DNA from 2 places in the Erwinia sp. V71 genome. Region 2 is predicted to be linked to the other one. Evidence: predicted binding sites of a transcription regulator. Region 2 holds the regulator's gene; the other holds the start of a gene.
The links. Region 2 encodes PurR, which represses purine synthesis genes. Its sites were predicted from a motif close to CANGCAAACGTTTGCNTG; they were not measured.

Region 1 (7,241 bases), on a different contig from region 2:
ATGCGTTCGCCACTCAGCTGCTCCAGCTGATCCCACAGCTGCTGCGCGCGCAGCACCAGCGGCACGTAACGCGCACCTTCGCCGTAAGCATGGCGGATTAAGCGGGTTTCGCCATGATGGCTGCCTTCCTGGTGCGGCGGATGCGCGCCATCAATCATTAATACTTTCAGACCTGCCTGGGTAGCATAAAAACCTGCGGCGGCGCCTACCGAACCACTACCCACCACGATGAGATCGTAAACCATCCGTGCTCCTCACTGCTGTAATCGGTTTCAGTCAGAATAGCAAAAAGTCGCAGACAATAAAAAGGCACCCATGATGGGTGCCTCTGTTCACATAGCATTGCATTAATGCTTCTTGTAATCACGTTCCTGGTAATCTGCAGCTTCGATTTTCGCGATGCCCGCTTCTAAAATGGAAATAAACTGTCTGGCGACATCCGTGGTAAGCCAGTAAGTCTGCCCCACGTCTGCATCTTCCACAGCCTGCTCTCCCGAAGAAAGCGAATGCAAACGAATCATCATCGCATCATAGCTGTCTACTGTGCTGATATCCCACCCAACCAGGGGATGTGTTTGGATAACATCTTTGTTTCTGTCCATTATAACCCCCTTATTACTCGTGAGAACGAAGTGATTTATCGAGGTTCAATGCGGCTTTTTTTCATAGAGCGAGTTAATTATAACAGCTTATTTAGCATTGGCAGGATGAAAAATGCGCAACCAGTAAAATGAATCGCTGGTTAAATTATATTCGGCAGAATACTTATTCACTTTAGGGGGCAGGAAAAATAAAAACTCCCGCAGCAGATGACGGGAGTTTTTTGCTCAGCTGGTGGCGTCCGGCTGCGCTTTAATCAGTCCGGTACGCTTTTCCAGCTCAGTCGCGAGGCGGGAAAAATGCTGTTGCATATGTTCATGATGATTCTGGTTTTGCGCTTCCAGGCGCAAATTGTGAATCAACAACTGGTTCGATTTTTCATCCAGGCAAAATGAGAGAGAGGTAAACGCATTCTCCAGCACCGCAAGACGATGCTGCTGATCGCGGATCAGCTCCAGTAACTCACCAAAAGTCATTGCCTCTTCAGGTTTCTCTGTTGTCATGGGGTGCACCTCCTGTAAAGCATGACGAGCGCCAGAATATGTCATCATCCGATCACAGTCTATACCAGAGATACAGCCGTGAAAGGGCGTAAGGCACAAAAGCGTACAATAAAAAAAGCCGGGTGGCGACACCCGGCAAGCAACACCAGCACAGTGTTAATCCGTGATAAACCAGTCGTCAGCGTTTTCCCAGGTTTCCTGCAGAATATCGCTGATCAGGTCTTTATGTTCTTTTCCGGCGCCCAGCACGCTGAGATTATTGGCGCTGGCATAACGTACCGATACGCTGTTTTCCATTTCAGGAAACTGTTTATCGATACGTTTGGTCAGTTCCTGCGCCAGCGCGTCGATCGCGCCAGCGGGCAGGGGAGTGGTTTTTGCTACAGTGACTTCTACACGCATGAGAGCCTCCGATGAATATACTGTTTATTTATACAGTTAATTATTCAGGGAGGCAAGCGGGAAATAATAAATCAGTCTTCCACAGCCCAGTTCAGCGTTTCACCAGCGAGGAATGGCACCAGGGTGTCGTCGCCCGCCGGGATGCTTTCGGTGACGGTGTACGGTTTACGCACCAGGGTAATCGTGCCTTCGTTCAGAGGCAGACCGTAGAAGTTCGGACCATTTTCGGAGCAGAACGCTTCGAAGTGCTGCAGTGCATTCATCTCTTCGAATACCGTCGCGTAGGCTGGCAGCGAGGTTGGTGCGTTAAACACGCCCGCGCAACCGAAGCTGTTTTCCTTGCGATGGCGTGCGTGTGGCGCGGTGTCGGTGCCAAGGAAGAAACGCGGGTTGCCGCTGGCAATCACTTTGCGCAGTGCGTCCTGGTGCACGTTACGTTTCAGGATTGGCAGGCAATACAGGTGCGGGCGCACGCCGCCGACCAGCATATGGTTGCGGTTAAACATCAGATGCTGTGGTGTGATGGTGGCACCGAGGAAGTGGTTACCTGCCGTGACGTAATCAGCCGCTTCTTTGGTGGTGATATGTTCAAACACCACTTTCAGTTCCGGGAGCTGTTTACGCAGCGGGTCCATTACGTTTTCAATAAAGCGCGCTTCGCGGTCGAAGATATCGATATGACTGTCGGTCACTTCACCGTGGATCAGCAGCGGCATACCGATTTTTTGCATGCGCTCCAGCACTGATGCGATGGCGGCAATATTGGTCACGCCGTGGCTGGAGTTAGTCGTGGCATGAGCCGGATAAAGTTTGGCAGCGGTAAAGACACCTTCGCTGAAGCCTTTCTCAATCTCATTCGGGTCGAGAGAATCGGTGAGGTAGCAGGTCATCAGTGGGGTGAAATGATGGCCTTCCGGGATGGCTGCGAGGATGCGATCGCGATAGGCAATGGCGCTGGCGACGCTGGTCACCGGTGGCACCAGGTTTGGCATCACAATCGCGCGACCGCACACCGCACTGGTATAAGGCAACACGGCTTTCATCATCTCATCATCACGCAGATGGATGTGCCAGTCGTCAGGGCGGCGGATAATTAATTTCTCGGGTTGTGCAGTCATCAGTTGTGCTCCGGCATAGAAGGGAATTCATATGGCGCATTTCAGCCGGGATATAAGCATAAGGATAAAGGCAACCGATTGCACATGCTTTATAGTGTCTGGCAGAAAAAACTGGGGTTTTGCTGGGGAACATCTGGTTTGGAAGGTATCCTCAGACGGCTACTTCCCCCGCAAGCGGGCGAAGGCCGGGATGGGGGCGCTGCCGACCCGGTGCCATTTGCTCCCTCTCCCCCATGCGATGGGGGAGGGGATCACGGCAGTGAAACCTGTTAATCCGTAAATGGAATCACCAGCTCACCCGGTTTCACTTCCAGCCCTTTAGCAAATTTCTTCGCCAGCGACTCCGCCTCACTGCGATCTGCGCTCAGCACATAGGCAGGCTGTTGTTCGAAGTAGCTTTTTAGCGACTGTTCCAGGTAAGGCGTCAGCGCTTTCAGCACCGACTGCATTTTCTCCGGCTGCACCTGCACATCAACAATCTGCAGATCTTTCAGGAAAATGGCTCCCTGCTGCTGGTCAAACACTGGCTGTGTTTTCAGCGTCAGGTTCATTTCTGCCTGCTGCGGACCAAACAGCGAGCTGATATCGACTTTCGCCGTGCCGGTCAGGGTGACTTTGTTGGGTTCCTCGCGGCCAATCTTGCTGCTGAGGTTGCTCAGCACAATATGCGCGTTCGCCAGTCCGGAAACGCCAATATCTTTTTCGTAGTTGTTGTGTTTCTGCAGCGCCTGGTTCACTTCCTGTTCGCTGATGCTGTACTGTGTCAGTTTGCTGCAACCGGCAAGCAGGCCGATAAAAGTCAGGGCCATCAGCCCGAAAAATGCCTTTTTCATTAACTGTCCTCTGGTGTGAACGTTCACGGCTGCCAGCTTGCCCTGGCGGGCAGCATTAGTCACCAGGATATCACTGAATCCCGTCAACCATAAGGCGACAAAAGATGTCCGGCAGCGCCCGCCGGACAGGGAAGGGGAATTACAGTGCGACGGAGGAGAGCAGATTAATCTGCGTCTGCTTCGCCATATTATCGCGGTAATCAGCAACGCGTGTTGGATACTCGATACCCGCGACCAGTGACAGCGAACGCAGCAGCGGGAACAGATGGATATCATCCTCCGACAGCTCGCCATTCACCGCGTTAGCTTTCACAATTAATTTATCCAGCTGGCGCAGGTCGTCGCTGATTTTTTTAATCAGTCCGACAGAGTGCTGCTTCAGTTCCGTGAAACTGCCCGCGCTGGCCTCTTTTTTGTTTTTAAAGTAGTTGCGTGCTTCCGGCGTGGCGAATTCGGCAAACGGCGCGGCCGCGATGCGTGGGTAAAGCAGCTTGTTAATGTATTCGCTCCCGTGGCGCAGCCAGGTGCTGATTGCCGGATTGGTTTTACCGGTCAGCAGCGGTGCGCCATCGAGTTTGTCGATGAAATGGACGATGTCCATGCTTTCCGGCATCGCGCTGCCATCGTCTTTCTGCAGGATTGGCGCCATCTTCTGGCCAATCAGGCGTTTTGGGGTCTGCTCATCGTCATTGAGCAGGACCACCAGTTCAACCGGTAAATTTTTTAAACCGAAAATCATGCGTGCTTTGACGCAGTATGGGCAGTGGTCGTAGATATACAGTTTCATCTGAGCCTCTCCTTATCAGTGTTGCTCACGCTATTGGCGCGAGCAATCATTTGATCATACTGGAGAAGTATGGGCCAGATTGAGGGCGACGGCAAACCCGTGCTTAGCCGCCGCTGAGCATCGCGGGCGCCACCGGGCGCGGGGTGAACTGCCACCATAGTGCAGCAAGCGTAATGAATCCGATGCCACCCAGCAGCAGCCATGGCAGTGTCGGCATGGCTAAATCCTGGCCAATATCGAACATCCATCCGCCGCCGCTGTATCCCAGTGCCCCGCCGAGCGCCAGGCCGAGGCGACTGAAACCGAGATAACTGCCGCGCGCCCGGGCGCTGGCCAGCGAGGCGCTGAGTGTTTCCCGCGCCGGTTCGGCGATAATTGAGCCGATGTAGAAGGTGCAGATCAGCATAAACACCTGCTGCAGACTGCTGACCATGCCCATTGGCAGCAGACTCAGCGTCATCAGCAGCAGTCCAGCCATTAGCCGCTGCTCCAGCCGGAAACGTTTTTCACTCCAGCGCGCCAGCGGGTAGAGCAGCGTCAGTGACAGCGCCGCTTCAATGGCGTACATCCATTTCACCGCGCCAGGTGTGCCGGCAATCTTGTTGACGACGATAGGCAACATCAGCATCACCTGTACTGCCAGCGCGTAATAACCGGTCAGCGTCAGCACATAGGCGCAGAAACGACGATCTTTCAGCACCCGCGCCATGCCTTCCCGCATTGGTGTATGAATGGTCGAGATGCGCCAGGCCGGCAGCAGCAGGGCGTTGAACAGTGCCGCCAGTACAAAGACGCCAGCGCCCACCCAGCACACCAGGCGGAAGTCATAAGCCAGCAGCCAGCTGCCGATCAATGCACCAATAACGGCGCCTGCGCTGTCCTGCATCATCAGCAACGAGAAGAAACGTCCACGCTGCTGTGGACGCACCAGTTTTACCACCAGTGCGGTGCGTGGCGGGTCGAACAGCGTACCGCCAAGTGCAGAGAGCACGCAGGAGAGGATCAATACCCAGGGATCGTGTGCCAGCGCCATGGCGGCGAAGCCAGCGGCACGCAGCAGCATGCCAATAATAATCATCGGCTTGGCACCAAAGCGGTCGGTAATCGCCCCGCCAAAAATACCCAGTCCTTGTTGCACCAGCTGACGCAAACCAAGCGCGATGCCCACCAGCAGTGCGGCCCAGCCCAGCTGTTCAACAAAGTGAATCGATATCAGCGGGAAAACGACAAAAAAACCCAACACCACCAGCATGTTGTCTAATAATAGAAAGTACTGACCGAGGCGACGCGCCCGTGTAACCCGAGACATGCTTGTTCCTGAGCAATAAGAGAGAGGAAACCTTCCAGTTGGTCTATTTTCCTCCTAAGTTACTGGTTTTCACAGCATTAACGACATGATATTTTTTAATCGTAGTGGTGCAAATCGTGCGGTTACGCTGGTTTCGCGTCACGTGCATAACGGCGTATTTTACCCGTGCGGGTGAGGGCGGTTATAGTGGAGACAGGCTGAGCCAAAATGCCCGCAGCTGTGGATGAGCTGCGCCAGGTAAGTCGTGGTGTCTGCTTCAATTAATTTCTTTTATCGGCCGTGAAATTCAGGAGAGAAGATGTTTGGCTATCGTTCTGCTGCGCCCAAGGTGCGCCTGACTACAGACCGGCTCGTGGTGCGTCTGGTCCACGAACGCGACGCCTGGCGACTGGCTGATTATTACGCGGAAAACCGCGCCTTTCTGAAACCCTGGGAGCCGGTGCGTGATGAGAGCCACTGCTATCCCTCTGGCTGGCAGGCACGGCTGGGACTGATTGCCGATCTGCATAAGCAGGGCAGCGCGTTCTATTTTATTGTGATGGACCCGGAAGAGACTGAAGTGCGCGGCGTCGCTAACTTCAGCAATGTGCTGCACGGTTCGTTTCATGCCTGCTACCTCGGTTACTCCCTCGGTGAAAAATGGCAGGGGCAGGGCATGATGTTTGAAGCGCTGCAGTCGGCGATTCGCTATATGCAGCGCCAGCAGCGTATGCACCGTATTATGGCCAATTATATGCCCCACAATGCGCGCAGTGGCGCGTTGCTGGCCCGGCTCGGTTTCGAGAAAGAGGGCTATGCCAAAGATTATCTGCTGATTGATGGCCGCTGGCAGGATCATGTGTTGACGGCTTTAACCTCCCGGGAATGGACACCAGACCGCCGCGGGCAACAATAACAAGAGGTTATGTAATGAAAACCGTTCTGACGCCCGCAGAAGCGCGGGTGATCGGTTGCCTGCTGGAGAAGCAGGTCACCACGCCGGATCAGTATCCGATGTCGCTGAATGGCGTGGTCACCGCCTGCAATCAAAAATCCAACCGTGAACCGGTGATGACGCTGAGCGACAATCAGGTACAGGATACGCTCGACCTGCTGGTGAAAAAGCATCAGCTCAGTACGCTGAGTGGTTTTGGCAATCGGGTGGTGAAGTATGAGCAGCGTTTCTGCAACTCCGAATTTGGCAATCTGAAACTCAGCAGTGCGGAAGTGGCGCTGGTCACCACGCTGCTGTTGCGTGGCGCACAGACGCCGGGCGAACTGCGTACCCGCAGCACGCGCCTGCATGAGTTTGCTGATATGACGGAAGTGGAACAGACGCTGGAACAGCTGCAGCAACGCGAAGACGGGCCTTTCGTGGTGCGCCTGACGCGTGAGCCGGGTAAACGCGAAAGCCGCTATATGCACCTGTTCAGCGGTGAGGTGAACGAAGCTGAACTGGCGGATGCAATGGCGTCGTCAAGTAATGACAGCGAGCTGGCCGGGCGTGTGGCGCAGCTGGAAGAGGACGTCGCGGCGCTGAAGCAGCAACTGGCGGCGTTGTTAGCGGAAAAAGGAGTCTGAGATGGCACAGCAGTTACGGGTGGGTGTGGTTGGGCTGGGCGGTATCGCGCAGAAAGCCTGGTTGCCGGTGGTGACGCATACTGATGGCTGGACGCTGGCGGGGGCAGTCTCACCGAATCAGGACAAGGC
Region 2 (7,241 bases):
TATTCATCACACTATTTATGCTGGCCTTTGCCCAGCTGTTCTTTAATCTGGCGCACGCATCGCCACATACCCCTATGAATGCCAGCCAGCAAAAGGCTGAGAAGAAAAGCGCCAGCGCGGATGAGCGCCGCAAGAAACGCCCGGTCAAAACCAGCGAAAAGAAAACCAGCAACAAAACCAGCAAACCCGAAAAGAAAACCCGCCAGACTCCCGCGCAGACCACGCAAACGAAGAAGAAAACCAGCGTTGCCGCCCTCTCCCTCAGCAAAGCCAAAAACAGTGGTGAAGAGAAAAAACTGCTGGTTAAACGTTATGCGCCGCAGCGTAAACGCAAAGGCGCAGAAGAGAATGATGCCGCCAGTGTGGACAATGGCCCGTTAAAAATGAGCAAAGCGCACCGCGAGCGCTACCAGAAAGCCCGTGAAACCGCGATGAACAAACTGATGGGCCAGCTCGGCAAGCCCTATTTATGGGGCGGTAACTCACCGCGTTCCGGCTTCGACTGCAGCGGGCTGGTGTGGTATGCCTACAAAGATCTGGTAAAAATTAAGATCCCCCGCACGGCTAATGAAATGTACCACCTGCGTGATGCCGCGCAGATCAAGCGTGAATCACTGGAGAAAGGCGATCTGGTGTTCTTCCGCATCAACAATCGTGGTGCAGCGGATCATGTTGGCGTGTACCTCGGTAACGGCAAATTTATCCAGTCACCGCGCACCGGCAAAGATATTCAGATCAGCGCCCTGAGCGAAGAGTACTGGCAGCGCCACTATGTCGGCGCGCGCCGTGTGATGACGCCGAAAACCATCCGCTAACCTTGTTGCGCAAACAAAAAAACGCCTGATGCATGCATCGGGCGTTTTATTTTTAACGACTAAATTGCTGTAAAATCAGTTCAATACCGCTACAAAACTGAACGCAATAATCATCAGCAGCACGCCAACAGTGGTCATCAGCGATAACTTCAGATCAGTATCCATCTACGACTCCTTAAAAGACCCTACAAATAATACCTGTAACTATTTTCCCACAGTAGCGGGTAAAAATCTCGTGTTCTGCTCACAGCCTTGATAGAATTCCTTTTTTTCGTTGCGCAACAACTGCAACAGCGTGTGCCTGTGCCTTGCCGTGTTTCCTGACGTCAGTCTCCTTCCCGACGTCATTCAGCTGCAACATACTGACTGCTCGCCACCCTAATACGAGCATAAAACGCAAACGTTTAACTTGATTTCAATCAAAGGGTTAACATAAACCCGGGAGTACCAGTTTCATGGCAACAATTAAAGATGTGGCGAAACGCGCCGGTGTCTCCACCACCACGGTTTCTCATGTCATCAATAAAACCCGCTTTGTCGCGGAAGAGACGCGCGAAGCGGTGTGGGCCGCCATTAAAGAGCTGCACTATTCGCCAAGCGCGGTGGCGCGCAGTCTGAAGGTCAACCACACCAAATCGATTGGTTTGCTGGCGACCTCCAGTGAAGCGCCCTATTTTGCGGAAATTATTGAAGCCGTGGAAAACCGCTGCTTCGCCAAAGGCTATACGCTGATCCTCGGCAACGCGCATAACGATCTGCAGAAGCAGCGTGCCTATCTGTCGATGATGGCGCAAAAACGCGTCGATGGTCTGCTGGTGATGTGCTCGGAATACCCGGACGATCTGCTGCAGATGCTGGAAGAGAACCGTAACATTCCGATGGTGGTGATGGACTGGGGCGAGTCGCGCGGCGATTTTACCGATACGGTACTGGATAATGCCTTCGAAGGCGGTTATATGGCAGGCCGTTATCTGATTGATCGTGGCCATCGCGATATCGGCGCCATTCCCGGCCAGCAGGAGCGCAATACCGGGGGTGGCCGCCACGCCGGTTTCCTGAAAGCACTGAGTGAAGCCAATATTCCGCTGCGCGAAGAGTGGATTGTGCAGGGCGACTTTGAACCGGAATCCGGCTATCGCGCGATGCAGCAAATTCTGGCGCAGAAACAGCGCCCTACCGCGGTATTCTGCGGTGGCGATATTATGGCCATGGGCGCGATTTGTGCGGCTGATGAGCTAGGACTGCGCGTGCCGCAGGATATTTCGGTGATCGGTTATGATAATGTGCGCAACGCGCGCTACTTCACTCCGGCGCTGACCACCATCCACCAGCCGAAAGAGCGCCTGGGACAAACTGCGTTTGATATGTTGCTGGATCGTATCACCAGCAAACGCGAAGAATCGCAGACCATCGAGGTACATCCGTCGCTGATTGAGCGCCGTTCAGTTGCCGATGGTCCGTTCGTCGATTATCGCCGTTAATCTCCTGTACCGGCCACTATGCTGGCCGGTGACAGCTCTTCACGCAGCCACTCTTCATTCATCGTTTCCGCACTGCCAAGATACTCCAGCAGCCAGCTCAGCGCCGGTGAGGCACTTTGTTCCGCCCAGGTGACACAGCAGTGGCTGTCGGGGAATGCCGTCGTCAGCGTCAGCTCCGCCAGTTTGCCCTGTGCAATGAGCGGCGCAGCGAGATGCCCGGGCACCATACCGACACAAAGTCCTGCCTGCAGGCACTCCATCGCGCTGCGCCAGTGCGGTGCCACCAGCCGCCGCTGGTTATCCAGCGTCCAAGTATTGCGCCGTGGCAGATTACGTGAGGTATCTTCCAGCGCCAGTGCCGGCCACTGGCGAATGGTGTCATCATCAATCACACCGGACAGCTGTGCCAGCGGGTGCTGCGCCTGAACCACACAACGCCAGTTCAGCGCCCCCATATCGCGAAAACCAAAGCGTCCCCCGACCGGGCTCGCCTGGGTAGCGCCAATCGCCATATCCACACGACCATCATCCAGTGCATCCCAGACACCATTAAATACCTCGCAGGAGATATGCAGTTCCATATCGGGGAAATGGCGATAGAAATCCAGCACCAGCTGATTGGTACGCTGCGGTTTGACGATGGCGTCAACTGCAATACTTAACTGACCACGCCAGCCATTTGCCACCTGCTGACACTGGCGACGGGTGGCGAGCATTTTTTTGATAACAATGCGCCCCTGTTCAATAAACACCTTACCCGCTTCCGTCAGGACCACATCACGGTGACGACGTTCAAATAAGGGCACTGCCAGCCACTGCTCCAGCTGACGCACGGTATAACTGACCGCAGACGGCACACGATGCAATTCGCTGGCCGCCGCACTAAAACTGCCGGTACGCGCGACAGCATCAACCACTTCAAGAGAATGTTCTGACCACATGTTCTGCTCACAAATTTTTTGCACGCAACGGGCAAATATTAGCGTTTCACAACGCGGGATGCACCCGCTTACACTCTGCGCGTGATATTTACCTGCAAAAGAAGAGTTGTTCCCCGATGAAATCAAAAGGATTTATGATCTACCTGGCCTTGCTCAGCATGCTGGGTTTTCTCGCCACTGATATGTACCTGCCCGCCTTTGGCGCGATGCAACAGGATCTCGCGACGCAACCCGGCGCGATCAGCGCCAGTCTGAGTCTGTTTCTGGCCGGTTTTGCCTGTGCACAACTGATTTGGGGGCCGCTGTCAGATCGTATTGGCCGTAAGCCGGTGCTGATCATCGGCCTGGCGCTGTTCGCTCTCGGCTGTGCCGGGATGATGGCGGTTCATGACGCCACGCTGCTGCTGGTACTGCGTTTTGTGCAGGCCGTTGGCGTTTGTGCGGCGGCCGTCAGCTGGCAGGCGCTGGTGGTGGATCGCTACAGTGGTGCGCAGGCAAACCGCGTGTTCGCCACGATTATGCCACTGGTGGCGCTCTCGCCAGCGCTGGCGCCGTTGCTGGGCGCATGGTTACTGGAGCATTTTCACTGGCGGTCGATCTTTATTGCGCTGTTGTTGATCGCACTGGCACTGCTGATCCCGACGCTGCGTTTGCCTGCTGCTGGCCATAAAACCGCAACGGCGGAATCAGTGAGTTTTCTGCAGTTACTGAAATCACGCAGTTACAGCGGCAATGTACTGATCTATGCCGCCTGCTCCGCCAGCTTTTTCGCCTGGCTGACCGGTTCGCCGTTTATTCTCGCCGACCTGGGGCTGTCGCCCGCAGATATTGGTCTCAGCTATCTGCCACAGACCATCGCCTTTTTAATCGGCGGTTTTGGCTGCCGTACTCTGCTGCAGCGTGTTGACGGTAAACAGCTGTTACCGTGGCTGCTGCTGGGTTATGCCATCAGCGTTGCCGCGCTGTTTGCCGTGGCGCTCTCAACGCAGGCGACACTGACGGCATTGCTGATCCCATTCTGTGGCATGGCGATGGCCAATGGTGCAATCTACCCGATTGTCGTGGCTAATGCGCTGCTACCCTTCCCTCATGCCACCGGCAAAGCGGCTGCGCTGCAGAATATGCTGCAGCTGGGGCTGTGCTTTGTCGCCAGTATGGCTGTTTCTGCCTTGATTACTCAGCCACTGCTGAGTACCACGGCGATTATGCTGAGCACCATCGTACTTGCCGCGGGCGGTTATGCACTACAATTAGCCGATAGCGCGCAGGAAGAAGAAAGTCACACCCCTGCCACCTCACAGCCATAGAAATGACTTAATTAGCAAGCTAACAATAATATATTGAATATTGCCTTACGTGAGCATATACTCGTTTAAGGCAATAAATCATAACAAATAATTAACATCATTATGTCAGACCAGACAGGGTTGTCGTGGTGTTTCCTGGCAAGGCATTGACTACACACCCCTGCAAATAATACTCCGGCTACTTTGCCGGGTGTTTTTCATTCAATTTCAATCCTCTGTGTTACGTCGGATATCAGGCGCACGGTTCAGTCCGTGAGTTCTCTCACCATCCTGCAGAAATTGGCTATGCTGATTCTCAGGTTCAGATCACAACGAGTGATGGAGAAGCTATGAGTTCATCGTGTATAGAAGAAGTGAACCTGAAAGAAAACCACTGGTTTCGCATCGTCCAGGAGCTGTTACAGACAGCCGATATCGAAGTGAACGGTACGCGCCCCTGGGATATTCAGGTTAATAATCCCGAACTTTTCCGGCGAATAGTCGAACAGGGTTCACTGGGGCTGGGCGAAAGTTATATGGACGGCTGGTGGGAATGTGAACGGCTCGATATGTTTTTTCATCGGGTGCTGAAACATAAACTCGACCAGCAACTCCCCCACCATTTCAGCGATACCCTGCGTGTCGTCGCCGCGCGGCTGACCAATCTGCAGTCCAGACGACGCGCGTGGATCGTTGGCAAAGAGCATTATGATCTGGGCAATGATCTGTTCTCGTTAATGCTCGATTCCCATATGCAATACTCCTGCGGCTACTGGAAAGAAGCCTCCACGCTGGAAGAGGCGCAAAATGCCAAGCTGCAGATGATTTGCGAGAAACTGCAGCTGCAGCCCGGGATGTCATTGCTGGATATCGGCTGTGGCTGGGGCGGACTGGCGGAGTATGCCGCACGTCATTACGGCGTCAGCGTGTATGGTGTGACCATTTCAGCTGAGCAGCAGAAGCTGGCACAGCAGCGCTGCGAAGGTCTGGATGTCAATATTGTGCTGCAGGATTATCGCGATCTGGAGCAGAAATTTGACCGCATCGTTTCTGTCGGCATGTTTGAACATGTCGGGCCAAAAAATTACGCCACCTATTTTGCGGTCGCCAATCGCAACCTGAAAGCGGATGGCTTGTTCCTGTTGCATACCATCGGCGCGCTGAAAACCAATATGGATGTGGACCCATGGATCAACCGCTATATTTTCCCGAATGGCTGTCTGCCTTCCGCCCGCCATATCACTGATGCCAGTGAGCCCTATTTTGTGATGGAAGACTGGCATAACTTTGGCGCGGATTACGATACCACCCTGATGGCCTGGCATCAGCGTTTCCTCGCCAGCTGGCCGCAACTGACGCAGAACTATGGTGAGCGCTTTAAACGGATGTTTAGCTACTATCTGAATGCCTGCGCCGGTGCGTTTCGTGCGCGTGATATTCAGTTATGGCAGGTGATGTTTAGTCACGGAGTGGAAGGTGGATTGCGGGTTCCGCATTAGCAGCATGGGCGGCAGTGATGCCGCCCTTTGCGTGGTTTATTCCGCCTGCTCTTCTGCCGCGGCCGCCAGCAGTGCGGCTTCACGCTGCGCCAGTACGCGTTCCACGGTTTGCACGATAGCCTGAGTCTGCGGATCAATCTCGATATTCACTTTATGACCCAGCTTTTTACTGCCCAGCGTGGTGCGCTCCAGGGTTTCCGGGATCAGGTGCACACAGAATTTGCTTTTGGTGACATCCCCCACCGTCAGGCTGATACCATCAATACCGATATAACCTTTATGCAGAATAAATTTCATCTGCTCAGTATCCAGCGGTTTAAACCAGATTTCGCGGTTGTTTTCTGAATTAATGATTTTGCAGATCTCGGCCGTGGTCATAATGTGACCCGACATTAAATGTCCGCCGATCTCATCACTGAATTTCGCCGCCCGTTCAACGTTGATTTTGTTGCCAGTCTGCAGTTCACCCAGGTTAGTAATGCGCAGTGTCTCTTTAATCAGATCAAAACTGACAAGATCGCCATCGACCGCGGTAACCGTCAGGCAGCAGCCGTTATGCGCCACCGATGCACCCAGCTCCAGCCCAGGCAGCAGCGCAGCGGGCAGTTTCACCACGTGGGTGCGGAAATTGGTTTTTTCTTCAATCGACACCACTTCAGCGGTGCCCTGCACAATACCGGTAAACATATTTCAGGCCTCAGTCTGTTTTTGCCAATATTAACACAACTGCAATCCGGCTCTGGTAAAACTCATCAGCTATCTGTGCGCTTAGCCCGCCGCCACCCCAGTCAGAAAATGAGATTGTCACGTCTGGTCATTGGCTTACTACGTTACGACAGTTACACTATGTGATTCAATCTTCTGATTTTCTTTCCGTCGTCCGCAGGGGCGTCAATTTCGTTCACCTCTAAAAAAACAGACAAGGTGTTGTGTGCAGAAGTATCTGACAGAAGCGAGGCAGCTATTAGCCCTCGCGATCCCCGTGATCCTCGCGCAGGTCGCGCAAACCTCGATGGGTTTTGTCGATACCATTATGGCCGGTGCCGTCAGCGCCACGGATATGGCCGCCGTGGCGGTAGGCACCTCTATTTGGTTACCGACAATTCTTTTTGGTCATGGCCTGTTACTGGCCCTGACGCCAACCGTTGCGCAACTCAATGGCTCCGGACACCGCGAACGTATTGCCCATCAGGTGCGCCAGGCCTACTGGCTGGCGGGC

Region 1: a site for PurR is predicted at 2,691-2,708, ahead of pyrC (dihydroorotase). Genes of this name have one in related genera too.

Annotation. Positions count from the first base shown of each region.
Region 1 is NZ_CBFFRK010000018.1:21,886-29,126, forward strand. Features, by position in the region: gene solA (N-methyl-L-tryptophan oxidase) at 1-245, opposite strand, end outside; gene bssS (biofilm formation regulator BssS) at 348-602, opposite strand; gene ACSZO1_RS06505 (hypothetical protein) at 828-1,103, opposite strand; gene dinI (DNA damage-inducible protein I) at 1,260-1,505, opposite strand; gene pyrC (dihydroorotase) at 1,577-2,623, opposite strand; gene ACSZO1_RS06520 (lipoprotein) at 2,893-3,456, opposite strand; gene grxB (glutaredoxin 2) at 3,596-4,243, opposite strand; gene mdtH (multidrug efflux MFS transporter MdtH) at 4,347-5,552, opposite strand; gene rimJ (ribosomal protein S5-alanine N-acetyltransferase) at 5,851-6,447, shown strand; gene ACSZO1_RS06540 (YceH family protein) at 6,462-7,112, shown strand; gene ACSZO1_RS06545 (Gfo/Idh/MocA family protein) at 7,114-7,241, shown strand, end outside.
Region 2 is NZ_CBFFRK010000033.1:12,129-19,369, reverse strand. Features, by position in the region: gene ACSZO1_RS09690 (C40 family peptidase) at 1-815, shown strand, start outside; gene ACSZO1_RS09685 (YnhF family membrane protein) at 891-980, opposite strand; gene purR (HTH-type transcriptional repressor PurR) at 1,271-2,296, shown strand; gene punR (DNA-binding transcriptional activator PunR) at 2,293-3,237, opposite strand; gene punC (purine nucleoside transporter PunC) at 3,354-4,544, shown strand; gene cfa (cyclopropane fatty acyl phospholipid synthase) at 4,874-6,022, shown strand; gene ACSZO1_RS09660 (riboflavin synthase subunit alpha) at 6,059-6,709, opposite strand; gene ACSZO1_RS09655 (MATE family efflux transporter) at 6,954-7,241, shown strand, end outside.